3 regions of the Bacillus sp. AFS053548 genome follow, and region 3 is predicted to be linked to each of the others. Evidence: predicted binding sites of a transcription regulator. Region 3 holds the regulator's gene; each other region holds the start of a gene.
What was found. Region 3 encodes LexA, which represses DNA repair genes until DNA is damaged. Its sites were predicted from a motif close to CGAACATATGTTCG; they were not measured.
Positions count from the first base shown of each region.

Region 1: a site for LexA is predicted at 6,769-6,782, ahead of recA (recombinase RecA). Genes of this name have one in related genera too.
Region 2: a site for LexA is predicted at 2,900-2,913, ahead of CN946_RS04070 (YqzH family protein). Genes of this name have one in related genera too.

Region 1 is NZ_NUHI01000026.1:110,529-120,719, forward strand. It holds gene CN946_RS14005 (2-oxoacid:acceptor oxidoreductase subunit alpha) at 1-617, opposite strand, end outside; gene CN946_RS14010 (dipeptidase) at 848-1,774, opposite strand; gene spoVS (stage V sporulation protein SpoVS) at 2,015-2,275, opposite strand; gene CN946_RS14020 (TIGR00282 family metallophosphoesterase) at 2,402-3,193, opposite strand; gene rny (ribonuclease Y) at 3,408-4,979, opposite strand; gene recA (recombinase RecA) at 5,648-6,691, opposite strand; gene CN946_RS14035 (competence/damage-inducible protein A) at 6,941-8,200, opposite strand; gene pgsA (CDP-diacylglycerol--glycerol-3-phosphate 3-phosphatidyltransferase) at 8,224-8,802, opposite strand; gene CN946_RS14045 (helix-turn-helix domain-containing protein) at 8,874-9,767, opposite strand; gene CN946_RS14050 (DUF3388 domain-containing protein) at 9,788-10,191, opposite strand, start outside.
Region 2 is NZ_NUHI01000006.1:60,991-71,181, forward strand. It holds gene CN946_RS04045 (hypothetical protein) at 1-30, shown strand, start outside; gene tatC (twin-arginine translocase subunit TatC) at 86-814, opposite strand; gene CN946_RS04055 (metal-dependent hydrolase) at 1,148-1,750, shown strand; gene CN946_RS04060 (hypothetical protein) at 1,828-2,256, shown strand; gene CN946_RS04065 (DUF2653 family protein) at 2,279-2,578, shown strand; gene CN946_RS04070 (YqzH family protein) at 2,625-2,819, opposite strand; gene CN946_RS04075 (Y-family DNA polymerase) at 2,984-4,246, shown strand; gene CN946_RS04080 (YolD-like family protein) at 4,332-4,664, shown strand; gene CN946_RS04085 (DUF1659 domain-containing protein) at 4,744-4,968, shown strand; gene CN946_RS04090 (DUF2922 domain-containing protein) at 4,986-5,201, shown strand; gene CN946_RS04095 (Cof-type HAD-IIB family hydrolase) at 5,549-6,388, shown strand; gene CN946_RS04100 (nucleoside 2-deoxyribosyltransferase) at 6,595-6,996, shown strand; gene CN946_RS04105 (hypothetical protein) at 7,418-7,828, shown strand; gene CN946_RS04110 (DUF2975 domain-containing protein) at 8,622-9,095, shown strand; gene CN946_RS04115 (hypothetical protein) at 9,478-9,789, shown strand; gene CN946_RS04120 (hypothetical protein) at 9,807-10,191, shown strand, end outside.
Region 3 is NZ_NUHI01000014.1:103,030-113,220, forward strand. It holds gene CN946_RS07815 (response regulator transcription factor) at 1-410, shown strand, start outside; gene CN946_RS07820 (sensor histidine kinase) at 407-1,792, shown strand; gene CN946_RS07825 (L,D-transpeptidase) at 1,931-2,266, opposite strand; gene CN946_RS07830 (glucosaminidase domain-containing protein) at 2,463-3,104, shown strand; gene CN946_RS07835 (GNAT family N-acetyltransferase) at 3,239-3,655, shown strand; gene CN946_RS07840 (hypothetical protein) at 4,016-4,456, shown strand; gene CN946_RS07845 (GyrI-like domain-containing protein) at 4,526-5,152, opposite strand; gene lexA (transcriptional repressor LexA) at 5,258-5,905, opposite strand; gene CN946_RS07855 (YneB family resolvase-like protein) at 6,046-6,702, shown strand; gene CN946_RS07860 (DUF896 domain-containing protein) at 6,925-7,164, shown strand; gene tkt (transketolase) at 7,352-9,355, shown strand; gene sirA (sporulation inhibitor of replication protein SirA) at 9,546-9,983, shown strand; gene CN946_RS07875 (YneF family protein) at 10,069-10,191, shown strand, end outside.

The sequences.
Region 1 (10,191 bases), on a different contig from region 3:
GCATCGTTACCGATTAGGAACATACGTTTTTTACCATCAGCTTCTGATAATTGCATTTTATTTACATTCACGCCAAGCATTTCTCTCATTTCTTCTGCTCCACGTGCGATTGCTTCTATGTTTTTCTCAACAATTTGTTGACCTTTTTTACCAAAAATTTCATCTACAACTTCTCTGAAAACTTCAATTGATAGACCTAAAATTGCACTTGAAGCTCCAACTGCAACCATGTTTTTCATTAATGAAGTACCTAGTTCAGTAGCTAATTCTGTAAATGGAATTGAATAAAGTGTTACGTCAGTTGAATCTGGAATTGTCGGATTAAATTTAGCATCAGCGATTACGATACCGCCTTTGCGTAATTCATAAAAGTTTACATCGATTGTTTCTTGGTCAAATGCTACTAAAATATCTAAGTCATCTGAAATTGCACGAACTTCAGTTGTACTTACACGAATTTTGTTATTAGTGTGACCACCTTTAATACGAGAAGAGAAATGACGATATCCGTATAAATAGTAACCTAAACGGTTTAACGCAATTGCAAAAATCTCACCTGTACTTTCGATACCTTCACCCTGTTGTCCTCCAACTTTCCACGAAAGTTGTTCAATCATTTCCTACACCCCTTTGAATGCCCTCATTCGTAATAAATTAAATTATAAATGGATAATTTTTTTGCATATCATTCATTTTATTATAAAAGAATGAAAGCGATTTAAAACATATCTTTTGATATGAGTTAATTCGCTTTCAATTCTAGACCTATTAATCAAAAAAATCAATGATTTTGAAAGAAATTATTCCTTTAATTTTTATATTTTTATTATTCTGAACAAGTAACGTGTTATTTGTAATGTATATAAGATGAATAATTCTCATACATAAAGCCTTTAACCTGTTGTTCTGTATAGTGTTTAAGCAATTCATTTGTTAAATTTTGATAAAGTCCTACGTGATGTAAATTTGTTGGATGTGTATCAATTCCATCAAAATCTGATCCCATCGCAATAAATTTTTCTCCACCTAGAGAGCACATATAATCGATATGTTTAAGAATATCTGAAATATTAGCTTCACCTTCATCGACTAAAAAAGTAGGATAGAAATTAATTCCTACAATTGCTCCTCTATTAAACATAGCCTTTAGCTGTTCATCATTTAAATTTCTTGGATGTTTACAAATTGCTTTAGCATTTGAATGAGTCGCAGTTGGATACTTTGCTTGTTCAAATGCATCCCAAAACGCCGCTTCAGTACAATGAGAAAGATCACACCACATATTATGCTCATTTAAGTAATGAACTACACTTCTTCCAAAATTAGTTAAACCCCCATTTCTTTCTTCAAGAATTCCATCTGCAGCTTCATTTGCATAATTCCATACTAGACCGACACTACGTACGCCTAGACGATGTAATATCTTTAGGCGATTAATATCACCTAAAAGTGCATCACAGCCCTCTAGCGTCAAAATAGCACCCATTTCGTGACTTTTTAATCCAACTTCATCTTCTTTTGTTCGAATAACTTTTATATTATTATTTTCTGTAGCTACTTTTTCATAAAAAAGTGTGACACACTGAAGAGCTGCATCAAATTTGATTAGTTTATGTACACTTTCGGGAATATAAATTGCATAACATTGTATTTTACTATTCCCTTGTTTTAATCGATTAACTGAAACTTGTAGTGAATCATCATTTTCAAAATTGATCGATGGCTTATCAAGTAATTTCATCAATACATCACAATGAGCATCAAAAACTTTCATAAATTAACACCCTTCCATTTTTTTGACTATTGAAACTAGTGTAACATATTAATAAATCCAATAATAAAAGTAATAATTATACGCAAAAAAAACTCGTCGACTGACGAGCTTTAAGTCGGAGCTAAAGTCTTAAGCTCCACTTTTTCATTACAAATTTGCGTAATCTTACACGCTACTACTTAATCTTTCTTGAATTAAAAATAAAACAACCTGTCGCTTTAGGCTAACAGGTTGTTGTTATTAACGAGGCTCTACGATTAATTTTATCGCTGTACGCTCTTCCCCATCGATTTGAATATCTGTAAATGCAGGGATACAAATAAGGTCTACACCACTTGGTGCAACGAATCCTCTTGCAATTGCAACTGCTTTTACAGCTTGGTTTAACGCGCCAGCACCAATTGCTTGAATTTCTGCTGTTCCACGCTCTCTCAATACACCTGCAAGTGCTCCTGCTACAGAATTAGGGTTTGACTTTGCTGAAACTTTTAATATTTCCATTCCTGATCCTCCTTGTACTTACAAAGCTATTATTGTGTACAATAAAAACTATTCTCGATAACAAGAAGTTATTCCTGCAAATATTTAAAAGTTTTTTAAAAATTTTCACAATTCTTTTAATTGATATTATAGCTCTTGATGATCATCATTTATTTGTATTCTTTTTATTGATTTTGCTAGCCCAGATTGTTTGTCTAATTCGATGATCACACCACTTAACTGACCTCTACCTTCATCTACTTCGAATCTCACTGGTAAGTTCGTTAGGAATTTTTTAATAACAGCTTCTCTCGTAACGCCTAGAATCCCATCATATGGACCAGTCATTCCTACATCCGTAATAAACGCTGTACCAGCAGGTAAAACTCGCTCATCAGCCGTTTGAACATGAGTATGTGTACCAACAACCGCTGTCACTCTTCCATCCAAATACCAGCCCATAGCAATTTTTTCACTTGTTGCTTCAGCATGAAAATCAACAAAAATGATGTTTGTTCGTTTTTTAGCGATTTTTATTAGCTCATCAGCTTTTTTAAAAGGACAATCAAGTGGTGGTAAAAATGTTCTACCTTGTAGATTTATAACGGCTATTTCAACATCATTAAAATTCAAAAATACTAATCCATTACCAGGTGTACCTTCAGGGAAATTAGCTGGTCTAACTAAGTATTTTGCTTGATCAATAAACTCAAAAATATCCTTTTTATCCCATGCATGGTTACCTAGTGTTACTGCTTGAGCACCTAATTCTAAAAATTCGCGGTAGATTTTTTCCGTTATTCCTTTACCATGTGCTGCATTTTCACCATTTATGATCGTTACTGAAGGATTATATTTCCTTTTTAAAGCTTGAATATTAGCCTTTACCATTGCCCTTCCATTTGAACCAACTACATCGCCTATAAACATTATTCTCATTTCGTTACATCCTTCCAACTTGCCACTGTAAATACACAGCACTGATTTTACTTTTAGATTACCCAAAAATACGAAAAGCCCCATTACTAGCACAATCTGAATCTTTCATCTATGCCATTCAACTAAGATTCATTTCAGATATGTATTAGTTGGAGCTATTTTTTAAAATACTTTATTTTGTTACAAAAAAGAAAATAAAGTGGCATATACCACTTTATTTTGCATACTCGACAGCTCGAGTTTCTCGAATAACCGTAACTTTTATATGACCTGGATAATCCAGTTCATCTTCAATACGTTTTCTAATATCTCTCGCTAATCTATGAGCTTGTAGATCATCAATTGTATCTGGTTTTACCATAATGCGTACTTCACGACCTGCTTGAATAGCGAATGATTTTTCTACACCTTCGTATGATTCAGAAATCTCTTCAAGCTTTTCTAAACGACGGATATAGTTTTCTAATGTTTCGCTACGTGCTCCTGGTCTAGCAGCAGATAATGCATCTGCAGCAGCTACAAGAACCGCAATAATTGAAGTTGGCGCAGCATCTCCATGATGAGATGCAATACTATTAATAACTACTGGATGTTCTTTATATTTCGTTGCTAATTCGACACCGATTTCAACGTGACTTCCTTCAACCTCATGGTCAATTGCTTTACCAATATCGTGAAGTAAACCTGCACGTTTTGCAAGTTTTGTATCCTCACCAAGTTCAGCAGCCATAAGACCAGCTAGGTTCGCTACTTCCATCGAATGCTTTAACACATTTTGACCATAACTAGTTCTAAATTTCAGACGACCTAATATTTTAATTAAGTCAGGGTGAATTCCATGAACACCAACTTCAAAAGTAGTTTGTTCACCGACTTCACGTATGTACTCATCTACTTCTCGTCTTGATTTTTCAACCATTTCTTCAATTCGTGCAGGATGGATTCGACCATCTTGTACTAATTTATCTAGTGCAATTCGTGCAGTTTCACGACGAATTGGATCAAAACCTGATAATATTACAGCTTCAGGCGTATCATCAATAATTAAATCTATACCAGTTAACGTTTCTAAAGTACGTATATTTCGTCCTTCACGGCCAATAATACGACCTTTCATTTCATCATTTGGAAGATTTACAACTGAAACAGTTGTTTCAGCAACATGATCTGCAGCACATCGCTGGATTGCTAATGATAAAATATCTTTTGCTTTCTTATCTGCTTCTTCTTTTGCTCGAGCTTCTGTTTCTTTTACTAGTATTGCTGTTTCATGGGATAATTCATTTTCGACTTTAGTAAGTATTAATTGTCTTGCTTCTTCACGATTTAAGCTAGAAATTCTCTCTAACTCTTCTTGTTGAGCAGCAATTAATGCTTCTATCTTGCTTTCCATTTCTTCTATCTGCTGTTGTTTTAAAACAAGAGATTCCTCTTTTCTTTCAAGAACAGACTCACGTTTTGAAAGTCCATCATCTTTACGATCTAAGTTCTCTTCTTTTTGCATTAAACGATTTTCTGACTTTTGTAGTTCACTACGACGGTCACGAATTTCGTTCTCTGCATCTGTACGAATATTGAAAATTTCGTCCTTTGCTTCCAATAAAGCTTCTTTTTTAATTGTTTCTGAATCACGTTTTGCATCTTCAATAATTTGATTTGCATGATTAGTTGCGCCATTTATTTTAGCTTCTGCAATGGACTTACGGACAAAAAATCCGACAGCATAACCGACTCCGAATGTGGCAAGCAATGCGAAGATGATCAAAATTATAGTATTTGCACCCATGATTTCACCTCCTCTTGCTATTTAGTTAGTTTCATTTTTGTCGGCTGTTATATTGTATAAATAATTGCATCAACATACAGCACACTTCAATTCAATTTTTAACAAAATAGTAATATTTTTTTAGAATATACACTTAAATATTAAATCTCTTACCAAATGATGTCAAGCCTTGTAAATCGCTTACTTACTTGATTTATCAATATTTATTACATTTTTACTAGATTTCATACATGAAAATCTAAATTTTATTCATTAATTTTTTTATTAAGATCTGATTAGTAAGCAAATTAATAGAATTTTTCATTTAAAAAGTACTACTTATAAATATAAAAAAAGTAGAAATTGGCTGTTTTTTGATAATTCCTGATAATAAAATTATGAGAGATACCAATGCAGGACACCTAATTACCAAGAGTGACTTGAATTGCCTCTTCATGGTCGTTCCTCTAGGGTCTCAATTCGCATTTTTTATAGGAGTCTTTAATCCTTCCATTTGAATCAACTCTTTCATATTCGTGAATTTTTTTCTATATTACATTTAAAACCATTTGAATATCAATTATTACTGCTATTTAGAAAATCAAAGAAATATGAAATTATAAATATAAAAAAATGCAGGCACTTTTAATAAGCGCCCGCATTTTTTGTTGCTTTAAACTAACTAATGATTACTCATTTAATAAAGAGAATTGTTCTTCGTCATCTGTTTCAGTTACAGTAACAGGATTATCTAAACCATGGTGAAGACGAATCGATTGTTTTATCGTATCACGTATTTCTTTATTTTCTTTTAAGAATTGCTTAGCATTCTCACGACCTTGTCCAAGACGTTCTTCATTGTAAGAATACCATGCTCCACTCTTAAGAACGATATCTAAATCAGATCCAATATCAAGAATTTCTCCTTCTTTAGAAATACCTTCTCCATACATAATGTCTACTTCTGCTTGTCTAAATGGTGGTGCTACTTTATTTTTAACTACTTTAATCTTTGTTTTGTTACCTACAATATCATTACCTTGTTTTAATTGTTCAGCACGACGTACTTCTAAACGAATTGTTGAATAGAATTTTAACGCACGTCCACCTGGAGTCGTTTCAGGATTACCAAACATAACCCCAACTTTTTCACGAATTTGGTTAATGAAAAATGCGATCGTTTTTGACTTGTTAATTGCACCTGAAAGTTTACGTAATGCTTGAGACATTAATCGAGCTTGTAGACCGACGTGAGCATCACCCATATCACCTTCAATTTCAGCTTTTGGAACTAATGCAGCTACTGAGTCAATTACGATAATATCAATTGCACCACTACGCACTAATGCTTCAGCGATTTCAAGTGCTTGTTCACCTGTATCTGGTTGAGATAATAATAACTCATCTATGTTTACACCTAATTTTTGAGCATAAACCGGATCTAATGCATGCTCAGCATCTATAAACGCCGCTTGTCCTCCATTTGCTTGAACTTCAGCGATTGCATGTAATGCTACAGTTGTTTTACCTGAACTTTCAGGACCATATACTTCGATAATTCGGCCTCTTGGATATCCACCTACACCTAATGCTACATCTAGTGCTAACGATCCACTAGAAATAGTTGAAATTTGGCGGTCTGTTTGTTCTCCAAGTTTCATAATTGAACCTTTACCGAATTGTTTTTCTATTTGTTTTAAAGCCATATCTAATGCAGCTTGACGATCACTCATTTAGATTCCTCCTTAAGGATTCATTTATCTCTTAACTATATAATAACTGTTTTTTGTTCGTTTGCCAACAAAAAAATAGAACGTTTATTCGATATTTTTCGTATTTAAACTTAATTTTCAAAGAATAGAAACGCTTGTTTCGTATTTTTCGGTCTATAAAACTAGATTTTTATTAATATCGAAACTATAAAATTAAAAAACTCGGCTAAATTAACCGAGCTTTTATATTATAAAATATTCTATTTCATTTTATAAGTCTTGACTTTCAAAACTTGAATTAATTAATTTAATCAACAAGTTCGCGCCATTTTTGACACTTGATAATCTTATTTGTTCTCTAGTCCCACTGAATTGGAACTCTTTTACAATAGAATCAGAATCACCAATTTTTATACCGATAAATACTTTTCCTACCGGCACATCTTCTAATGTAGATGGTCCTGCTTCACCAGTAAAACTAATTGAAATATTACTTCCTGTTAATCTTTGAATATTTTCAACTAGTGATTTTGCACACTCTGCACTTACTGCACCATTCTTATTAAGAATGTCTGATGGCACATTTAAAAGTTTTTGTTTCATTTCATTAGAATAACAAACAACACTACCTTTAAAAATGGACGAGTTACCAGGAATATCTGTCACTCTTTTACTGAATAGACCTCCAGTTAAACTTTCAGCAGCAGAAATAGTCAGCTTAAAATCTTTTAGCTTACTTGATAAAACTGTAAATAAGTTTTCATTATTTGTACCATATATAAACTGCCCAACACGCTCACGTATTTTTTCTTCAGCTTGTCCAATTAGTTTTTCTGCCTCTTGTTGATTACTAGCACTTGCAGTAACTCGAAGCATTACTTCTCCCTCACTTGCTAAAGGAGCAATTGTTGGATTTGATTGATTTTCAAGTAAATCAAGAATTTCAGTTTCTAAAATCGATTCCCCTATGCCAAAAAACTTAAGCTCTTTCGAAATAATCGTACTTGCTTCCGTTCCTTTTAAAAAATAAGGAATTAGTTCTTTCTCAACCATCGGAATCATTTCTTTAGGTGGTCCTGGTAATAATACAAATTGTTTATCTTTCGCTTCATAAACCATTCCAGGTGCCATACCGTTTTTATTCAATAAAACATGTGCATTATTAATGACTAATGCTTGTTTTTTATTATTTTCAGTCATTGGTCGATTTACTTTAATAAAATATTGTTCAATATACTCTAGTGATTGATCATGGTAAATAAGTGACTCTTTAACAAATTCTGCGACAACTTCTTTCGTTAAATCATCCTTTGTTGGTCCAAGTCCACCAGTTAAGATGACTAAATCACTTCTTGATGAAGCAATTTCTAATGCACTTTTAAGTCGTTCGGAATTGTCTCCTACAACTGTTTGGAAATGATGGTGATATCCTAATGCAGATAAATGTTTAGCTAAAAATTGAGCATTTGTATTTGCAATTTGGCCTAAAAGTAGCTCAGTACCTACTGCGATGATTTCAGCACGCTTCATATCATTTCCCCCTATATTATTAATTACATAGATTTAAGAAGAACATCTCTATTTTTATAAAAATAATCCCAACCAGAATATACTGTAAAGAATAATGCGACCCAAAGTGATACATCCGCAATCGAAAATGGTAAGAAATTTAATGGGAAGTCATGTAAGAAATATGCAGAAATCGCAACGATTTGAGCCCAAGTTTTAATTTTACCTAGCATTGCAGCAGCATGTACTTCTCCAGAGCCAGCTAAAATCATTCGTAAACCGGTGACAGCAAACTCTCTACTTATTATGACAATCGTAATCCACGCAGGAACATAATGAAAATCAGTTAAGATAATTAATGCTGAAGAAACAAGTAATTTATCAGCAAGTGGATCTAAAAACTTTCCAAAATTAGTAACTAGATTATATTTCCTTGCGTAATAACCATCTATAAAATCAGTAACTGAGGCAATAATAAAAATTGCAGCTCCTACTAAATGATTAACTGGTATTGAATCACCCATTAATGTAACTTTTCCCCATCCAAAATCGATTAAAACGGCAATCATAAATAATGGAATTAGACAAACCCTTGACACTGTGATCTTATTTGGTAAATTCATGGTAAAACCCTCCAAAACTTTCTAAAAATGAAGCATTTATAATAAATGAATAAAAGCCATCTTAAAGATGACTATTGATTCATTTTTAAATTTTTAATCGTAATCTTTTGGTGAACAGCATTTGTTGGACTAACTGGATATTTAAATACCTCATCATTAATTCGTAGCTCAACATTATTAGAAGCACCAATATTTACAGTTACTTCATTTTCTGCTGTTAAGTCGTAGTTTTGAGTTTGTCCGTGTTTTAAAATTCCTGAATAGAACATTTTTCCATCAGCATTTTTTAAATCCACATAACTTTCACCATTTGCAACTACTTCTAATTTAAATACATCCGTACCAGATAAAGAAATAGTAGTTCGTTTACCCGCTGCAGAGTCAACAGTAATTTTTTGCGCTGGTGTTTGCTCAGTCACATCAATTTTCGGTTTCTCTGTTTTTTTCGTATTATTAGCTTTTGCCTGATCTAGCGCATTATTTTTTGGTTTTTCAATTTCAGAATTAGAGTTAGATTGAGATTGATTCGTATCCGCAGATTTTTCATCATTTTTTGATGGGAACATCATATAAATAGCGATGCAGATTCCAATGATAAGAACCGCTACTAGTATCCTTGGTAAATAATCCATTATACGTGATGTCTTAACATTGTTTAATGGTTCTTTAAGCTTCGATGCTCTACTAGGAATCTCTTCATGCTTTACTTCTTCTACTGTATTTGCCACAGTTGATTCCTCTAATACTGGCTTTTCAGTTAGAAATCCAGAAACGTCAACACCAATTGTTTCTGCATATTGTCTAATAAATGCACGAACGTAAAATTGCCCTGGCAATATTTCATAATTACCTTCTTCAATTGCTTCAAGATAACGTTTCTGAATCTTCGTTAACTCTTGTACATCGTCAATTGATAAGCCTTTCGCTTCTCTTGCTTCTCGTAAATATTTTCCTAATTCTGTCACAAGTTACACCCCAACTAACTTTAAAAATCAAACATTGAGAACGAGTTGTGTCCATTTTTATCCATTTGGTCTACAAGTTCATATTTAATTTCTTCATTTTCATCATTTCTTAATTCAATTATGTAATCAAAATCTTCTAAAGAGTATTCAGTTTGCTGTACAAATACATCAGGATGCTCTACTACTTTCACAGAAGACATTGCCATAATTTCGCGAACCAATTGCCAATGTTGCTCATTTGCTCTTCTATGAGAAAGAATGCCATCAATAATAAATACATTATCTGAATTATATTCATCTTCTATTAATTGACTTCTTAATGTTTGTTTAATTAATGTTGATGAAACAAATAACCAACGTTTATTTGCACATACACTTGCTGCTACAACTGATTCAGTTTTACCAACACGAGGCATCCCTCTAA
Region 2 (10,191 bases), on a different contig from region 3:
ACTTTGTATACATCACATATTTTGTTATAAGGATTAGTCAAAAAAAAATGGACAAGCATACTAATTGCTGTCCATTTTTTTATTTTTATTCCGATTCATGTTGTAGGCGTTTAATACGTCTTCTATATGCAATTGATGAAACAAGAATACTTAATTCGTATATAACTAACAATGGTAAGCTTGTCATCATATCAGATACAAAATCAGGCGGTGAAATTGCTGTTCCGATAATAATAAGGATAAAATATGCAAATCGTCGAGATTTTCTTAAAAATGCTGGTGATACGATTCCGATACTTGTTAAAAATAGTATAATGACTGGTAAATCAAAGAAAAACGCAAAAGGAACAACTAAGTTAAATAAGAAACTAAAATAGCGTTCAGCTGTGAATGTAACTGTTACTAAGTCTTCTCCGATGTCTTGTAAAAATTTTAAAACGTTTGGAAAGATGAAATAATAGCCAAATGCTAATCCACAAACGAACAATAAGAATAAAGCTGGTATGTAAAGCATTGTGCTTTTTCGTTCTTTTACATGCAAGGCCGGCTTTACAAACGCCCATATTTGGTAAGCTATGACAGGGATACTACACGCGATCGCGAATACTCCACCAATCATTAGATAAATCCAAAGGACATCACTTGGACCAAGCGCTAGAAGCTTTCCATGCAAATCTTGAACAAGGAAATTGAATATAGCTTTCGTATAATATAATCCAATCCCTAAAAAAATAACGAATGCAACAATAACTTTTATTATTCGATTTCGAAGCTCATCTAAATGGTCAATGACACTCATTTCTTTTTCTTGCATAATTTCCCCCAAAGCAAACTGTGAAAGTATTTTATTACACTTTAAAAAGCATTAATTAGCTAGCGATGTCGATTACTCGATATAGTAGCCAATTCTAGGAATAAAGTGTAGGTGCAACTACGTCTTTAGTCTTCGCCTAAAAGGCTCGCCAATCGACTAGTTTCTATAATATTGAGCTTCCTATATTTTGTCAGAAAAAAGAACAATCGTCAATGAATATAAAGACATTAATTATTCTTAAATTACCATCATTTGTTAATTTATTCATATGAAAACTAACCTTATCCGACTATAATAAAAGTATGAGTATGTAAGATAAGGATGGTATATGTTTTGGATGGAAAAAGTCATGTAATTGTAGGATTATTTGCAACTGGTGTCACAATGTATGCAACAAAAAATGATTCTATGACCGTGCCACTTATAGTTGGTGCAATCAGTAGTTTGGCTCCTGATTTAGATCATCATAATGGTTCATTAACAAAAAAAGTTTCAATGCCGCTAAAAGTTCTTTTCAGCTTATTATTTTTAGCAGTTACATTATTTATTGTTGTGAAGACAGGGAAGTTAATTTATTCTGGATCATGGATTTATGCAGTAGGTATTCTCATATTATTTATTGTTTGTGTTAGCTGGTTACGGAATTTAAAAACAATATTAATGTTAACAGGCATATTAATTGCAATTATTGGTTGGTTTTTCTTTTATGGTTATTGGTCAATCTTTGCGCTTGGATTATTTATTGCTGTTTCTTCGAGATTAAAGCATCGTGGACCTACTCATTCTCTTTACTTTTTAGCAGTTTGGAGTGGAATTTGTTATTTGCTGCAAAAAGACTTAATGATAAATGGATTATGGTTAGCTGGTACAGTCGGTTATTTTTCTCACCTATTAGCGGATCAGTTGTTTACAAAACAAAGAATTAAGTGGTTATAGACCTCTTTAATTGTCACATTTTTTTATTAAAAAAGATCCATACTAAGAAAGATGTGATGATGAAAGAAGGGTCGATATTGAAAAAAATAAATTCTCTAATATCCATGTGGATTTTGTTTTTTATGCTTGCTTTGTCACTCCCGGTTGATGCAAGTAGTAATACGTATAACCATCAACGTATTAAAGTAAATACTAATTCCTTTGTTTCTAGCAAACAACCATCAACGCATCTTGCAATTAGGAGATCGTATCGTTCTAATAGAAGTTATCGACCAACAGCACCTAGGTCGAGCTATCGATCGTATAGAAGTCCAGGAAGGAATTTTTTAGGGTATGCAGGTGCATTTGGGTTAGGCTCGCTTTTTGGATCGATGCTAAACCCATTTGGTGGCTACTATGGTGGTCAGCAGTTTGGTTTTTCATTTTTTGGATTACTATTAGATTTTTTAGTAATAATAGTGATTATTTGGTTTATTAAGAAAATTTTTCGTAGAAACCGATATTAACTCTCCCCTTTTAAGGTGACTTGTGAAGATCTATTTTGATGAACAAGATGTTGCCAATGCAATTTGTGTATATGTGGCTGATTTAGAAGGGATTCGCCCAGAAAGTGTGCAAATTGAGTTTCAATTTGATGAGAATGACGGGGTAAGCTGCCAAGTCTCGGCCAATTATCGGAACGTATTGTATTTTGAGCAACAAATATCTGACGCAATTGGTTTTTACTTGGAAGAGATTCATCGTTTTTCATCCTATGCAATGGAAATCATTATTGGTTTTGATGAAGAAGATGGAATTACGAGTGAAATATCATTTATCTATTCATAAAACCCGAGAAAGAACGTCCTGTTCTTTCTCGGGTTTTTTCGATTGCTTAGACATAATTCGTTACGTATTCGTAAACAATATCTTGTACTAATTCATGTAATTCACGGTCATCATTTAATTGTTCGGTAACGATTTGTTCGTACAGTTTATCTAGCATATCAGCTGTAATCCACTGTTCGTGTTCTCCTCTATATTGCATTAACGCTCGTTTAATCATCTGCTTTACAAACTGTCCATCCACTTTTAGTCTTTCCTCCCTTAAGCTAATTTTAGTATAGCTAAAATTTTGTATTGTTCCTAGCGAAAAAATTTTATTGAAATCGAACGTATATTCGTTTAATATATGTTTATAATAAAAATAAGAACATTAGTTCTGCTATTTTTTGGAAAATCGGAGTGATATGTATGAGCATTTGTTATGAAGAGTTACCACATCATCGGATATTATGCATCGATATGAAGAGCTTTTATGCAAGTTGTTCTGCGGTCATGCTCGAATTAGATCCATTAGAATGTTATTTAGCAGTTGTTGGAGATGTGGAGAGGGAAGGAAGTATCGTACTTGCAGCTTCTCCGCGATTAAAAAAGGAATTTGGGATTAAAACAGGATCAAGGGTTTTTGAAATACCAAAAGATCCGCGAATCAAAATTGTAAATCCTTCAATGTCAAAATATCTAGAAATCTCAACGAACATAGTAAAGTTATTAAATGAATTTGCACCTTTAGAGGATCTACATGTATATAGTGTTGATGAATGTTTTTTAAAGGTGGATGGAGTGAAGAGATTATGGGGGGATGCATGGGAGATTGCCGAAAAAATTCGTACTGAGATTATGGCAAGATTTCAATTACCTTGTTCGATTGGGATTGGACCGAACATGCTTTTGTCGAAGCTCTGCTTAGATTTAGAAGGAAAAAAAGATGGGATAGCGGAGTGGACTTATGAAGATGTAGAAAAAAAACTATGGCAGGTGAGTCCTCTTAGTGAAATGTGGGGAATCGGTAAAAGAACCGAACGAACTTTAAATACAATGGGTATTTTTACCGTAGGACAGTTAGCGAAATATCCTCTTCATTTGCTGGAGAAGAAATTCGGAGTGATGGGAAATCAACTATATCATCATGCGTGGGGAGTAGATCTATCTGAGCTAGGTGCGCCAATAATGAACGGACAAATTAGCTTTGGTAAAAGCCAAATATTAATGAGAGATTATACGAAAGTCGAAGAAATTAAATTTGTTATTCGTGAAATGTGTGAAGAGGTTGCACGCCGAACTCGTAATGCTAGAAAGGCAGGGCGTACGATTACATTAGGAATTGGATATAGTCGGGAAGAATTCGGTGGAGGATTTTCACATGCGTTTACAATGGATGAACCTACAAATATTACTTCAGATTTGTATGAAATCTGTACAAAACTATTTGATCGATATTATGAAGGGAAGACAGTTCGGCAAATTCTCATTTCTCTTTCGAATATTGTAAGTGATGAAATCATGCAGTTAAATTTGTTTGATCAGAAAAAACCTCAAAAGCGCAATTTAGGATATGTGATGGACGCAGTCCGAAAAAAATACGGATCATCTTCGCTCCTCTGGGCTGTTTCTTATGCGGAAGGAGGAACAGCACTTGCCCGAAGCAAGCTGGTAGGTGGACATAAAGGTTAAAAATTTCCTTTTGTCCTTTTCCCCTGCAAGTGAAAGCCACTAGTTCTACCTAAGGTAAAAAGAGAAGAAAAGGAGAAGAATGCCGATGATTCGTGACCGTGGCACAATTAAATGGACGTCAATGATGTTACCAGAACATGTAAAAATGCTTCGTGATTGGAAAGTATCACAAAATTATGAACAACAAAAAGATGTAGATGAACAACTATTAGAGGAAATGAACCGTCATCTTCAACAGGCAATTCACGAAGATGAAAGTGTACAAATTACTTATTATAAAGACCACTATCACCATAATGTAAAAGGAAAAATAGGGAAAATTAATTTACACCAAAATAGGTTATCTATTTATGAAGAACAAGCTGGATATATGGAGCTGTTATTAAGTGATATTGTGGATGTGAAGATTGGATCTTGAACAGTCCAAAAAAATAATTAACCATTAACGAAAATCCCCCCTTTTTTAAGTACATATACATCGAAAGGGGGAGTTGAAAATGGCACAAATTGCTACTCAACAACTAACATTGTATGTAAATTTACATGCAGGAAAAGATGCACAAGGAAAAATCATTATCAAGAGGAAGGCATATAAAAATGTCCGAGTTGATATTGATTTAGTGAAGCTAAGTGAAATCGGTAATGCCTTAGCATCATTGCAAGATCTACCGTTAGTAGAGCTAGAAGTATTAAGCAATGGACTACTTTTAAACAGTTTATAAAAAAGGAGGAAAGCGATATGATTCAAACATTAGAACTCAAATTTTTGAATGAAAACGAAAAGGTTGTTACGCTAACAGTAGACAATCCAACAATTCCAGTTAATCCAACACTAATCAATCAAGTAATGGATAAAATTGTAGCAAACAACGTATTCACCTCTACAAGTGGAATTGTCGTAGCCAAACAAGGCGCACGCTTGGTTGGTAAGGAGATTATTGAGATAGAGTTATAAGCTCTATTAGGGAAAGAGTTTTGTAGTCAGTTTTTAGACCTTCTGAAATTTATGTAGATGAATTACAAAAAACTTAATTAGACTGATTGCAAGCGCTTGTCTTTCGAGGCGCGGAGTTACCATAGACGGTAATGAGCACCGCAGACAGGCGAAGTAACGAAGAAAGCGAGCGGTTGGCGGGCAGTCTAAAGACCTTCTGAATGCAGAAGGTCTTTTTTTGCGTTATAATAATAAAGAATGAAATCATAAAATAGAAAATAGTTAAATTGTAATAAGAATGCTTTAGTAGAATTGGGGAATAGTTAGCATTCAGATTATAAGAGAATAGTAGAAAAGGAGAGAACGACATGGCACTAATTGCAATTGATATGGATGGTACACTGGTAAATGGTAAGAATGGAATACCAATGGAAAATATTGAAAGCATCAGGGCGGCACAAAAGGAAGGAATCCATGTTGTCATTTCTACAGGTAGAATGTATGAAAGTGCAAAGGAAGTATTAGATGAAGCTGGTCTAACTTGTCCAATTGTCTGTTTAAATGGCTCTCAAATATATGACTATGAAGCGAAAATTTTGCACAACGATTCAATGGATAAAGAAATTTTTGCGAAAGCCTTAAGCATATGTGAAGCGGAAAATAAAACATTTATTATTAGTACTAGTGAAGGATCATTTACAAAGTGTCGAGATACACTATATGATGAATTTTTTACTGATAAGCAAACTGGCAAGACACACAAAGTGACAGCTACTTTAAGAAAGGTTCGAACTTACTCTTCTATTGAAGATTTTAATGATCTTGATGTATATAAAATATTATTTCTTTCCAAGAATGAAGAGGTTATTAGTCGCATTCGTCAAAAACTAATGCAAGAAGAGGGACTACTAATTACTTCGTCGGGCTCAAATAACGTTGAAATTAATGCAGCAAATGTAAGTAAAGGAGCGGCATTATTAAAGCTTGCACCAATCCTTGGAGTAGATTTAAATGAGAGCATGGCAATTGGAGATAGTTTTAATGATGTTTCTATGTTTAATCGAGTAGGTTTTCCAGTAGCTATGGGAAATGCGAAAGAAGAACTAAAAAGCTACTGTACATTTGTTACAAAAACAAATGAAGAAGCAGGAGTAGCCCATGCAATCTATCATTTTTTAGATCAAAAACAAAAATTGAAGCAAAGTTAATTAAATTCAGTTTGTTGACCGGCAATAGAGGGAGTTCAAAAGTCAAGGTACTTTTGAACTCCCTTTTTTTATGGGATATTTTGCTGATTTTCTTTGGTTCTGCTAAAGTCGATGTTGATTTTCCTTATCTAATTAAATGGCAGGATAGTTTAAAAAGAGTTATTCGAATTTATGATAAAATTTAGAATAAAAAGGAGGGGGAAATAATGAAGTTTTATCTTGCATCAAGTCTTAAAAATATGGAATTGGTTAGGTATGTTAGTAAAATTTTAATAGAAAAAGGATTCATTAATACATATGATTGGACAACAAATGAAAACGTTACAACACTTGAAGAACTAAAAGTAATAGGTCAAAAAGAGAAGGAAGCTGTAATTAAAGCTGATTTTGTTGTTGTTTTGTTTCCAGCAGGAAAAGGAAGCCATATTGAATTAGGTATCGCTCTTGGAAGTGGTAAAAAAGTCTATTTATATTCACCAAACAAAGAAGTAGATAATTTTGAAACTACGAGTACATTTTACCATTTGCCTGAAATCGAAAAATGCTTTGGTACAATAGAAGATTTAGTGACAAGTATAGAGTCTAAATCAAAAAAAGTATTGAACTAACGCATGCGATAGTTGAAGATCACGAATCACAAAAGTGGCTCGTTTATTATTGAACAAAATGGCAGTTTAGTTGAACAAGGTTGCATAGGAAATGGGATTATTTACTTTAGAAATTATGGAGAAATTTCTGTTGAAATTGAGAATTGAATAATATTAAATTACAAAATTATGATGCTAAGTTTTTTCTCAGAAGGGATAAAAATGAAACGGTTATATAGTTTTTTAATGTATTTTTTGGTTTTATTTATAGGGGATTTAGTAATAAACGCAATTTTTAAAGATGGTTTAAATGTCTTTACATCCTTTTCTGTGGCATTAGGTTTTTCTTTGGGAATTACGGGTATTAGTTTCATTAGAAAATCAAAATTAGTAAAAGACGATCTAAAAGGAATCGCAAAACTAATGTATCAGGATGTTTCAGATGATTATTGGGACAAAGAGAACCTTACTAAAAAAAAATTTAGATTTCTCTATCGAAAGCATTCGTTATATTGATTTGTATATTACAAGATTAATGAATACTGAAGTGGGAAATGAACTGTTGATTGAGCATTTAGACAATTTTGTATTTCGAATAGGTGCATATATAGGTAAAGTCATTAAAGTTAAAATCAAACAGGATTTTTACTGGTATGAATTTGACTCTGTTATAAATCATTCTTCCATACTTGATGGAGTATATAGCTGTTTCAAACCACAAACTGTTCTTTACTCTAAAAAAAGAGATGTAGTTATATCACCTTTATTAGTGGTATCACAATTCTTAGAAGGAAACTCAGCCTATCCAAATTTCTTAATTTATGTTGAAGAAATGGTTAGGGGAAATTCTTAAATATTAAATTTGATAATAATAAATTCAAAAACAAAACGTGAAAACCTTATGCAACTAACGCATGCGCTAGTTGAACAAATCAAGGAAGCCGATGATCTTTCGGCTCCCATTTTAATATCAGGTGGTTAGTATTAAAGTACTTCCTTATTCAAAAATAAGAATATCTAATTTTTCTTGGTAAAATTTATTAATTATAATGAAATTAAGATATGGTAAAAAGGAACTTATAGAAAATCACAAATTTTTAATCTTTATCTTAGCATCTTTCAACTATGATTGTTTGGAAAAATTATAATTTAAGGTGAAAATATGGAAATATGAGATTAATTTATAAGTTATTTATTATTATTCGGATGAAAAATTATTGGAGTATATATGAATTATATTATATTTTTATTTGTTGCAATTATAATTAATGCTTTAGCCATTTTTTGTTTATTTATTTTAGACAAACAAAATAATAAGAAACGAATTAGAAAAAATAAACAGATAGAACATAAATAATGAAAAAGCATATCAAGTAACATTTACTGAGATTTGGCAAAAAGCAAAACTTAGGAGCTAATTGATCAATTAGTTCCTATTTCTGTATTTAGCAGTTTTGTTAACAAATTGTAAATTTTATATTTTAAAGTAAAAGCATTTCCTTGTAATGAGAAATGCTTTTTATTTTGGTTTAAAATTAAAAGATATTCAATAACAATAATAATATAATAAAAAAAGATATAAATTTATTGTAAAACAATAAAACATGCGTTAAAGTCGTATTATTATTACAAGTGAGGTGTTTTAAATGAATGTTAGAAGAGGTTCTGCCACTTTCTTAAAGGTCATTATTTTTCTGGTTGGAATTGCAGTGTTTACTTTGTGTATTTATTGGATGCCTGTATTAACCATTAAAGATATAAAAGCACATCCAGGTGGGGATTACTCGCTATATCCCCTCTTAGTATGTGCTTATGGAATCTGTATTACATTTTCTTTTACGTTGTATCAAGTATATAAACTATTAACCTATATCGAAAAGAACAACGCTTTCTCCGAGTTATCTCTTAAATCTTTGAAGGTTATAAAAAAGTGTGCTTTTACAGCCATTTTCTTCATTGTGTTAATGATAATAAGCTTAAAGATGATTTCTAAAATAACAGGAGATGATGCAGCAGGTCCTATATCGCTAAGTCTGATGGGTATTTTAGCAACAAGTATCATAACAGCCATTGTGGACGTACTTCAAAAGCCATTAAAAAATTTCCTAGATAAAAAATAGATATAACTTTATTATTAATTTCTCTACCAATGAGCAAAAAATGATAATGGAACTGTATTCTTTTTCCTTGGAAAATTAATAGGGGATAATATCATTCGGCGGTCTTTTTTATTGTACTAAAATTCAATAAGGATAAATTATATTTTCTACTTTAAGTAGCACTTTCTAGCCCTTAGTGCTTCTTTTTTTATGAGCAAATAATAAAAGTTACTTAAGAAAGTTTTCAAGGAAGAAGAATATATTCAGCACATAAAAAACATCGTCTTAGAGGCGCATTGTTGGTAAAAAAATGTAATTATTATCTGAGATTCTATTTCTCTTAGCAAAGGAATATCAAATATTAAAATAGAAAGAAATGAAAAATTATTGGAAGGAGAGGGAGATGGGAAATGGAAAGGTCTTAAAGAGAATGATTCTTTGGCACGCTATATACGTCATATTAGCTTTGATCGGATTCTATCCATCAATGGCAACTGGATTCTATTTCGATGGCGCTACTATAACGATGCCTATTTATTTCGCTTACTATTCATATCCATGCTTTATTCTAACATTTGTACTACTCGCAGTAATCTCATGGATATGCTTTGGACTTGGTAAATATAAGATTATCAGATGGTTAAATGTAATACCTTTCTTTTGGATTTTCTGGGGGATCTTCTGGATTGTTTTTTTAGAATTAAACAATAAATAACAAAATGGGGAATCAGAATGAAAAAAGTTATTTTGATAGCTTGTCTGTATCTTCCCTTTTTATTATTATTAGAGCCTTATACAGGGGGAGTATTTGATTTGCACTTCAATAAGAAAAATGCAGCAGGTTTAGCAAGCTCTGATAAAATCATCCGCTCCCAAGAGATTGGAGATGGTCGAGAGGTCATATTGTATAAGTTTAAATTAAAATATAGACCTGAAGAGGGTGGAGAGAATGAAGGGTTTGGTGTTGCTTTAATCAAAAAAAAGCAGGGTTTTCTGTATCAGTTTGATAGTGCCAGCTCTCCTTTTGTGATTAATAAGGATTGTCCTTTCGTATACAGCGGTTACGTAGATAGTAAAGAGCAATATATATTTGCCATCCAGACCGCTAAATCTTCTC
Region 3 (10,191 bases):
CTAGAAGTGAAGATGAGGACGAATTACAAGCTTTAAAACTAGGGGCAGACGATTATGTAAGAAAGCCATTCCATCCTGGTATCTTGATTACTAGAGCAAAAAAATTACTAAAAGAGGAGCATCTTATTGTAATTGGTAATATAAAAGTAGATTTTAAAGGTAAAATAGCATTCAGAAACGAGGGGAATTTAAATTTAACGAAAAAAGAAATTGATTTATTAAGCTGTTTTGTTCGTAATCGTGGAAATATATTGTCACGTGAGGATTTATTAATGAATGTATGGGGTATTGATTACGATGGAGATGATCGAACGGTGGATACACATATAAGAAGATTAAGAGAAAAAATAGGAGAAGATCTTATTCAAACACATCGAGGTTTAGGATACAGTCTTATAAAAGAAAAATGAATCGATTAGGAAGAAAAATATCGATTACAATTACCGTCTGTATTCTTTTTGTTTTTATTTTTTATTTAATTATCAATTCTTATTTATTACCTAAATATTACTTATTTCAGATGAAAAATAGAGTACATGACCTTTCAACAGCTATAAACAAGATGCCAATGGCTGAGTTTAAACAGTCCATTAATCAATTGGAACAAAAAAATAATGTAACAATTGCTTATGAACCAATTCAAACTAATTTAGACCAGTTTAATGGAATATTAAGAGATAATTTATATCAAAAAAGAGTAACGTTAAATAAATTTTGGGTTACAGAACAAACATTAAACCAAGTTAAAAGTGGTAAAAGAATTAGTAAAATCTACGATCAAGGTAAATTGAAATCTAGTTTTTTAGTCGATTTTATTCAAAAGGATAATGTATTTATTGTAGTCGGTGTCTCTATTGTATATTTAAGTGATGCTGTTCAAATCGTTAATAAATTTACTATTTATATTATGATTTTCTTGATTTTAATGTTGATTTTAATGGTTTGGATTTGGTCAAAAAAAATAACAGATCCATTAAAAGAATTAAAAGATATTTCTAAAGAAATCGCTCAATTAGAATTTAAAAAGGCAAGAATTTCAACAAATGATGAAATCGAAGAACTTGCTAAAAGTATTAACGAAATGAGTGACAAATTGAGGATTGCCCATGATGATTTAAATCAACGGAATGCAAATTTAAAAACATTCATATCAGATATTTCTCATGAACTTAAGACTCCGCTGGCTTTAATCAAAGCTTATTCTGCAGGCATTAAAGACGGAATAGATGATGGAACTTATGTCGATACGATTATTAAACAAACAGATCAAATAAACCGATTAATCGATAAATTATTAGAATTATCAAGAATTGAACGTGAAATATTACATATAGAACAATTTGACTTAATTCAGCTTTTTGAATCTAGTTTGGAAAACTTTGAAATCGAATTGAATCAAAATAATATCATTTTGACAAAAGAATATAGTAGAACGAACCAACTAAATATTGAAGTAGATCGTGACCAAATTGAGAAAGTATTCAATAATTTAATTAGTAATGCAATTAAATATACAAAAAATCCGGGAATTAATATTAAGATTTACGAGGAAAATGAGGAAATTCTATTCATGATTAAAAATGAAACAAATCTTAAAAATTCTACTCAAATTAAGCAAATCTGGGAACCGTTTTATGTTATGGAGGCTTCCCGAAGTAAACATTTAACAGGTACAGGCTTAGGTCTAGCGATTGTAAAATCCATTTTAACCCGTCATCAGTTAAAACATGATGTGAAATTAATAGATGGAAACATTCAATTTTCGATTCATTTTCCAAAACCCTTACAGTAAAGTAAGGGTTTTTATTTTCTACTTAGTTATAAGATTCAAGCCATAAAGCAGCATTATAGAAATGTAAATTTATTTAACATAGAAGTACCTATTAATCTATGAAACCCGACAAGAAAAGAACCTCATGTGCTTTTACATTTATTGGTGAATAACGACACCTGTACCAATTGGAGCCATTGAAGATAACTCAAGAACATCTTTATTGTACATTCGAATACAACCATGTGAAACAAAGTGACCAATTGTTGCAGGATTATCAGTTCCATGAATTCCGTAATGTGGAGCTGATAGTCCCATCCATAGTACTCCAAAAGGTCCACCAGGATTTGGATCTTTATTAATAATTGTATAGGTTCCTGTAGGAGTAGGAGTAAGCATTTTTCCAACACCGATTGGGTAAGTTTTAAGCAGATTGTTTCCATCGAAAAGTTTTAGCTGGCGGTTTGATGTAGAAATGTAGATCCAATTAGTCATTTTATCAGCTCCAGTTTTTAACCATAGTATGAAGAAAGTTTAATAGTTGTTAAATACAAGAGGAGTAATAGAAATATGAATTTTAAATAGAAAATATAGTAAGTTTACATTACTTTTCTACTATTTCCTTAGTACCAAGATTGGAGCAAATGAATACTCTATAGGACAAGCACTTAAAGGAGAGGATTAGTCTATAGTGTCTAATACAGTTAAATATTTTCAATATGCCCAAGAAGTTTCAAAAAAAATTGGCTGGTTAACAGAAGTAATTTATACTCAATGGCAAGTAGAAACAGCACATTTTACGTCTAAAAATTTTAAGAAAAATAACAATATCGCAGGCCAAACGTGGTATCCAGGCTTACCTCTTAGTAGTAGGGGAACAGCTAGACCTAAAAATGAAGGTGGTTATTATATAAAATATAATGATCCAGTTCAGGGCTATGTTGATTTTATTTTAAATAATCCGAGGTATGGTAAAGTTAAAACATACAAAACTGCTAATGAACAATTTAAAGCAATCGCTTCCGCAGGTTGGGCAGTAGCCCCTAATTATGCAGATGTACTCATCTCGGTTAATAATGCAAATATTAAAAATGGATTATATAAAAGGATTATTCAAATTGAGTTACATCCTTATAAAGGAGTTCTAAAAAAAGGATCAAGGGGAGTACAAGTAAAGAAAGTCCAAGAAAAAATAGGCGTCAAAGTGGATGGGATTTTCGGGATTTTAACCGAAAAAGCGGTTAAAGAATTTCAAAGTAAAAATGATTTAGTAGTTGATGGAATTGTTGGGGTAAAAACATGGGGCAAACTTTTCAATCCAACAAATCTATAAGGTATTTAATCATTTATAAAATGACCTGTATGGTTTTAAATACAGGTTTTTTAATTTTAACCTACTACATAAGAGGGTTTGAAAGAATTTTATAGAAAAGTTAACTATAACCATTTAAGAAAAGGAGAACGAAAGTGGAAATTAGAATTGCGGTAAAGAATGATTGTGAATCAATCGTAATTCTAGATTCTCAAATTATTGAAAGTCGAATTAGGGAAAATCAAATTAAAGGATCAATTGAAGAAAATCGATGCATTGTATGTGAAATGAATAAAAGGATAGTAGGTTTTATGATTTATCATAAATTTTTCTTTGGCCATTTATTTATTGATTTAATAATTGTCTCACCAGAAACGAGGAGGCTTGGTGTAGCAAAAAATCTCATGAAATATGTTGAGGTTTTTTCAGAAAAGAAATTATTTTCATCTACTAACAAATCAAATATCTCAATGCAAAAAGTTTTTCAATCTCTAGGATATATTGAAAGTGGATTTATCGATAATTTGGATGAAGGAGATCCTGAAATTATTTATGTTAAATTAATAGATTAAACGATATTTTTGGTAATTTATTTTTTGAAGAAGAATAACAATATTTTTATTACCCCAATTATCATTAGCCACTCCCAAATACCCATCTTCAATACTATATAAATTTACTCTCAAGCGGTTCTCAAACTTTGTTCGAAATAATCCTATCTTTTCATAGTTAAATTGAAAACGTTTACTATTATTCACAATAATAACGAAAGAGTGTGTAAAAAGTCCTGATGGATTAATTGATTTGTTACTTTAGGCTATTCGATATAAAAAATTTTTAAATACATTCTTCCTGTTATTCTATTTTTCAATGCATGATGAATAGTAATAATATATAAATGCTCCAATTATATCACTATAAGGAGTGGAAATATGGATTTTAAAAGGGAATTCATCTTAAAAACAAAAGCAATATATAAAGAAACTGTTACAGAAAATATGGCTTACAGTAAGATGTGTGAAAAATTTGAATCATATTTTGTTGATTTAAAGGAGTCTTTAAAAAAGGAAATTGAAGTTTCGAATGGTGAGTTTGATATTATGATTGATAAAGATAGTGTTATTGAGGTCTTATTAAATCAAAGAGAGTTATTAATTACGATTGATGACGCTGGGGTAGTAGTTAGTATTAAATATTTTGATGAAGTGCAAAATGAACAGGTTGAAAATAAGATTGATATAATTGAATATGATGGTGGGGCATACAAGAGTCAAGTATTTCAATCACCTATTACTAGAAATATAATCGATAACTATTTAGCAATTGCGTTTAGAGATGATTTAGAGAAGAATTTTGAGAGTTATAGTGAATGATAAAGTGATCTGTTCCAGTTAACTAATAGTAAGTCTAGAGCTTGGTCCTTCCAAGCTCTTTTAATTTGTCTATAGTTCTTCCACTTGAAATCTTAAAACAGTTTTCAATTTTTCAGGTTGTGTTTTTCTCGCATCAGAAATATAGATTTCTTTATGTGTTTTTTGAATTCTTTGTAGATCATTCTCCATACAGAACTCTTCCATTAATTTAAAGGTTCTTGGTTCGTCATCATAACTTCCGATGTGCATGGTTTGTACACATAAGCCTTCTGAAATCGATTCGAGTTTTAAGTTTGCTAATAATGGATTTTTCTTTTTTTGTTTAAGTTGATCTAAAATGATGTATGTTAAATTTTCTGTAACAAATTCGGGTTGTCTAATCATTAATTTATATAGAAGATGTTCTTTATTTAAATAGGCTAGTTTTCTACCTTCTTCATCTAAATCCCATACACCTTCAAGAGGGAAGACTGTGTAATCAAAATATCCTTCTGGAACAATGCCCTTTTTGGGTAACATTTTAATGGCATATGCTAAAGAATAAAGTGCTTCGATATTTTCTTTAAATAATTCATTATTTGGATTGCCTTTGCCTTCAATCGTTATATATTTAAAGGTTGGTATGTTAATTTTACTAGGCTTACTTTTTGGTAAATAAATTTCTTTTAAACTTTTTCTCCACTCAAGTTTACTCACTAAAAAAACTCCCTTAATAATAAGTCAGTTTGGTTTATTTTGTTATGACTATGCTTGTTAAAAACAAAAAGCAATCACATAAATATGTCATTGCTTTTAAGAGGTTTAATGATATGTACGATAGACTCCTATTACTTTTCCTAAAATTGATACTTGTTTTAATAAAATAGGAAACAGTGCATCATTTTCAGGTTGAAGTCTAAAATGGTCGCTTTCTTTATAAAAGCGCTTTACAGTAGCTTCACTATCTTCAGTCATGGCAACAACAATTTCGCCATTTTCAGCAGTGAATTGCTTTTTAACGATTACAAGATCGCCATTCAAAATACCAGCATTGATCATACTATCTCCTTCTACACGTAGCATAAAAACTTGTTCGTTAGATGGAGCGACAGATGTCGGTAAAGGGAAATATTCTTCTACGTTTTCGACTGCAGTAATTGGAATACCTGCAGTTACTTTACCGATTACGGGAATGTTAATAATATCGTTATGGATTTCACTGTATGATGCTGGTACTTCATTTACAACCGTTGCTGTATCACCAAGAATCTCAATTGCACGCGGTTTCGTAGGGTCTCTACGGATAAAGCCTTTTTGTTCTAGTCTCTCTAAATGACCATGTACTGTAGAGCTTGAAGCTAAACCAACAGCCTCAGCAATCTCTCGAACTGAAGGTGGATAACCTTTAATTTTTACTTCGTCTTTAATATAAGCTAAAATTTCTGCTTGCCTTTTCGATAGTTTGTTCATTCGAATTTCCCCCTTGCCTATAAAGTAGATAATACGTTCCTCTTTATTTTTTTCATTATATCATGATAGGATATGATATACAAACGTTAGTTCTATTTTTTATTAAAGTAGTTTTCGTGTTCGTATGGAGGGAACAGTTAATGAATGCAATAATTTACGCGAGAGTAAGTACAGCAAAGGATTCACAAGAAACATCATTAAATAGACAAATAAGTGAACTAACCGAATTAGCTGAGCGGATGGGAATGTGTATTCTAGAAACAATAGGCGAACAGGCTAGTGGGTATGAAGTAGAAAGAGAAGGGCTATTCCAGCTATTTCAAATTATAAAAGAGCATCAAGTTGATGCTTTGTTAATACAAGATGAAACAAGATTAGGAAGAGGTCATGCAAGAATAGCATTATTACATTTTTTAAAAAGGGAAGGAATAAGATTATTTACCTCTTCTCAAAATGGACAATTTCAATTAAGTGAAAGTGATGAAATGGTTTTAGAAATTTTAAGTATTGTAGAGGAATATCAACGGAAAATTCATAATATGAAAATAAAAAGAGGTATGAAAAAGGCGGTTGAAAACGGGTATAAGCCTCAAAAAAACTTAGAAGGTAGTTTAAACGCAGGTGGTAGAGATAAGTTGGAATTACCGATTTCCGAAATTGTAAGATTACGTCAAAACGACCTAACATTTGAAGAAATTGCAGCTACCTTAAAAGGATTTGGATATAACGTTTCAAAGGCAACTGTCAATAGAAGGTATAATGAACATATGAAAGAAAACTCCAATATTGAAAGCTAATGCAATTTATTGTAAGATGAGATACATTGAATAAAATATCAGACTCTGACTAACGATCGCTATTTTCTTTGCTTAGCCTGCTAAGTGCGGTGCTCTTTACACCTATTAAAACAGCTCGAAGTTAGACTTTCTCGCAAAGAATGAACAGGCAATTAATCGCCTGTTTTCAAAGTATGGAACTAACAATGAATAGATAAGATACAAATAAAGGAGAGGTTATCAATGGTTACTAAAAAAACTTTAGATAGAATAAATGAATTATCAAAAAAAGCAAAAGAAGAAGGATTAAGTCCTGAAGAGAAAGTTGAACAAGATCAATTAAGGAAAGAATATTTAGCAGATTTCCGTTCTCGTATGATGGATGAATTAACTTCACTTAAAATTGTTGATGAAAAAGGGAATGATATTACACCAGCAAAGTTAAAATATGAAAAAGCAATGCGTAAAAAAAACTTACATTAAAAAGGTTTTAATATTATAAAATTTCATATTTTGTTTAAAATAACAGAAAAAAGCAGAAGAATATTCTGCTTTTTTCTATTTCTTGGAAAGAATTTGTTAAAAATGTCAAAACTAAGTGTTAGTTATTGTAATAAATCATGGTAAATTATATGATAATATCTATGAATAAGCTAAAGGAGCGAAATTTATGTCTAATAATATTGAACAATTAGCAATTAATACGATTCGTACATTATCAATTGATGCAATCGAGAAATCCAATTCTGGTCACCCAGGAATGCCAATGGGCGCTGCACCGATGGCATATGCATTGTTTGCAAAATTTATGAATCATAACCCGAAAAATTCAAAATGGTTTAACAGAGACCGATTTGTGTTATCAGCAGGCCATGGTTCAATGTTACTATATAGCATGTTACATTTATCAGGCTACGAAGTTTCGATTGAAGATATTAAAAACTTCCGTCAATGGGGAAGCAACACTCCAGGACATCCTGAATTTGGACATACACACGGTGTTGAAGCTACAACAGGTCCATTAGGACAAGGTATTGCGATGGCTGTTGGGATGGCTTTAGCAGAGCGTCATTTAGCAGGTACATATAATAAAGAAGATTTAAATGTAGTTGACCACTTTACATACTCAATTTGTGGTGATGGAGATTTAATGGAAGGTGTTTCTGCAGAGGCAGCTTCATTAGCGGGACATTTACAATTAGGTCGCTTAGTAGTTCTTTATGATTCGAATGATATTTCATTAGACGGAGAATTAAATCGTTCATTCTCTGAAAGTGTAGAAGACCGCTTTAAAGCTTATGGATGGCAAGTAATCCGAGTTGAAGATGGTAATAACTTAGATGAAATTACTGCAGCGATCCAAAAAGCTCAAGAAGAATTATCAAAACCAACTTTAATCGAAGTGAAGACAACAATCGGTTACGGTTCTCCGAATAAATCTGGTAAATCAAAATCTCACGGTGAGCCATTAGGAAAAGAAGAAACGATTTTAACGAAACAAGCGTATGCTTGGGGTTATGAAAATGCATTCTACGTTCCAGAAGAAGTGTATGCACATTTTAATAAAGTAATCGTTGAAGCTGGTGCAAAGAAAGAAGCAGAATGGGATGCTACATTTGCAAAATACGAAGAAAAATATCCTGAATTAGCAGCTCAATTAAAGAATGCGATTGAAGGTAAAATTACTGTAGATTTAGAAACAGCATTACCTAAGTATGAAGTAGGTAAAAAAATTGCGACTCGTTCATCTTCAGGTGAAGCAATTAACGCTATTGCAAACGTATTACCTAGTTTCTTTGGTGGATCCGCTGACTTAGCTGGATCTAACAAAACGTATATGAATGGTAAAGGTGACTTTACGAGAGAAAGCTACGATGGACGTAATATTTGGTTCGGTGTACGTGAATTTGCAATGGGTGCAGCCTTAAATGGTATGGCGTTACATGGTGGCGTTCATTCGTTTGGCGCGACATTCTTTGTTTTCTCTGATTACTTAAAACCAGCAATTCGCTTAGCAGCTTTAATGAATTTACCTGTTACTTATGTATTTACACATGATAGTATCGCAGTTGGTGAAGACGGACCTACTCATGAACCAGTTGAGCAACTAGCAGCATTCAGATCAATGCCTAATCTAAATGTAATTCGTCCAGCAGACGGAAATGAAAGCTCAGCATCATGGAAAGTGGCAGTAGAAGCTAAAGACGCTCCTACAATGTTAGTATTGTCTCGTCAAGATTTACCAACTTTAGAGGGAACTACTACTGATATTTATAATAAAGTTTCGAAAGGTGCATACGTTATTTCTCCTGCTAAACAAGATAAAATTGATATCGTATTAATTGCTGCAGGTAGTGAAGTACAATTAGCAGTTGGAGCACAAGAAAAACTAGCAACAGAAGGAATTTCTGCATCGGTTGTTTCAATGCCTTCAATGGACTTATTTGAAAAGCAATCTGATGAATATAAACAATCAGTATTACCAAAAGAAGTTACGAAACGAGTAGCAGTAGAAATGGGTTCATCATTCGGCTGGCATAAATATGTAGGATTAGATGGAGAAGTTATTTCAATCGATACATTTGGTGCATCTGCTCCAGGTAACTTATTAATGGAGAAATTCGGTTTTACTGTTGATCATGTCGTTTCAGCAGCAAAAAAAGTATTACAATAAAAGGTGAAGACGGGAAAATAGGGAAAGAATTTTAAATTCTTTTCCTATTTCCTAACCTTTTTTCAATATAATACTTTATTAAAGATTTTTCGACAAAACTAGTTGATTTTCACTCCTTAAAAATGACAAATATTTTGAATGGAATTTTATATAATCTTCCTTACAGATAGTTGTTGGGAGTGGACAAGATATGAGGGAATATAAAATTTTTTTAATTCGAGAACCACTGTCTATAGAATTTTATGGGAAAGAGCATAAAATATATCAACTAGTATATGAGTATTATTACTCATCTATTGAACTAAGGAATATTATCGAAAAACAATTAGAATATATTACAGAACCAATACCATTATTCGAGCTACATACATTTATTCGCAAATTTGATTCTCAACAGATCTACTTTTATGAGGAAACTGGAGAGTATCTTCTCGAACTTGTTGATGGTGCAAAGGCTCAGCTAAAACTTTATCCTCACGAACTAATATTATATGCAGAAGGATCATTAGAGGCAGAAACAATATTCTTTGAGCTATTAAGAAAGTTTCGTTCAACATTCATTGCAATTGATGTGAAGGATCAGCGATTTGGCTGGCTAAGACCTATCGCCTATCAAAAGTATATTTAAATGATTAAATTACAGTTTGCTCTTGTATAAACTGGTTAGTTTTAGTAAAATTGTTTCTAGATGATTTTAAGGAGGAAGCAATAAAATGTGGGTATACTTTCTAGTCGGCATCTTAGCATTAATTGCAGGTGTAGCGATTGGATTTTTCATAGCTCGTCAATATACAATGAACTACCTAAAGAAAAATCCACCAATTAATGAACAAATG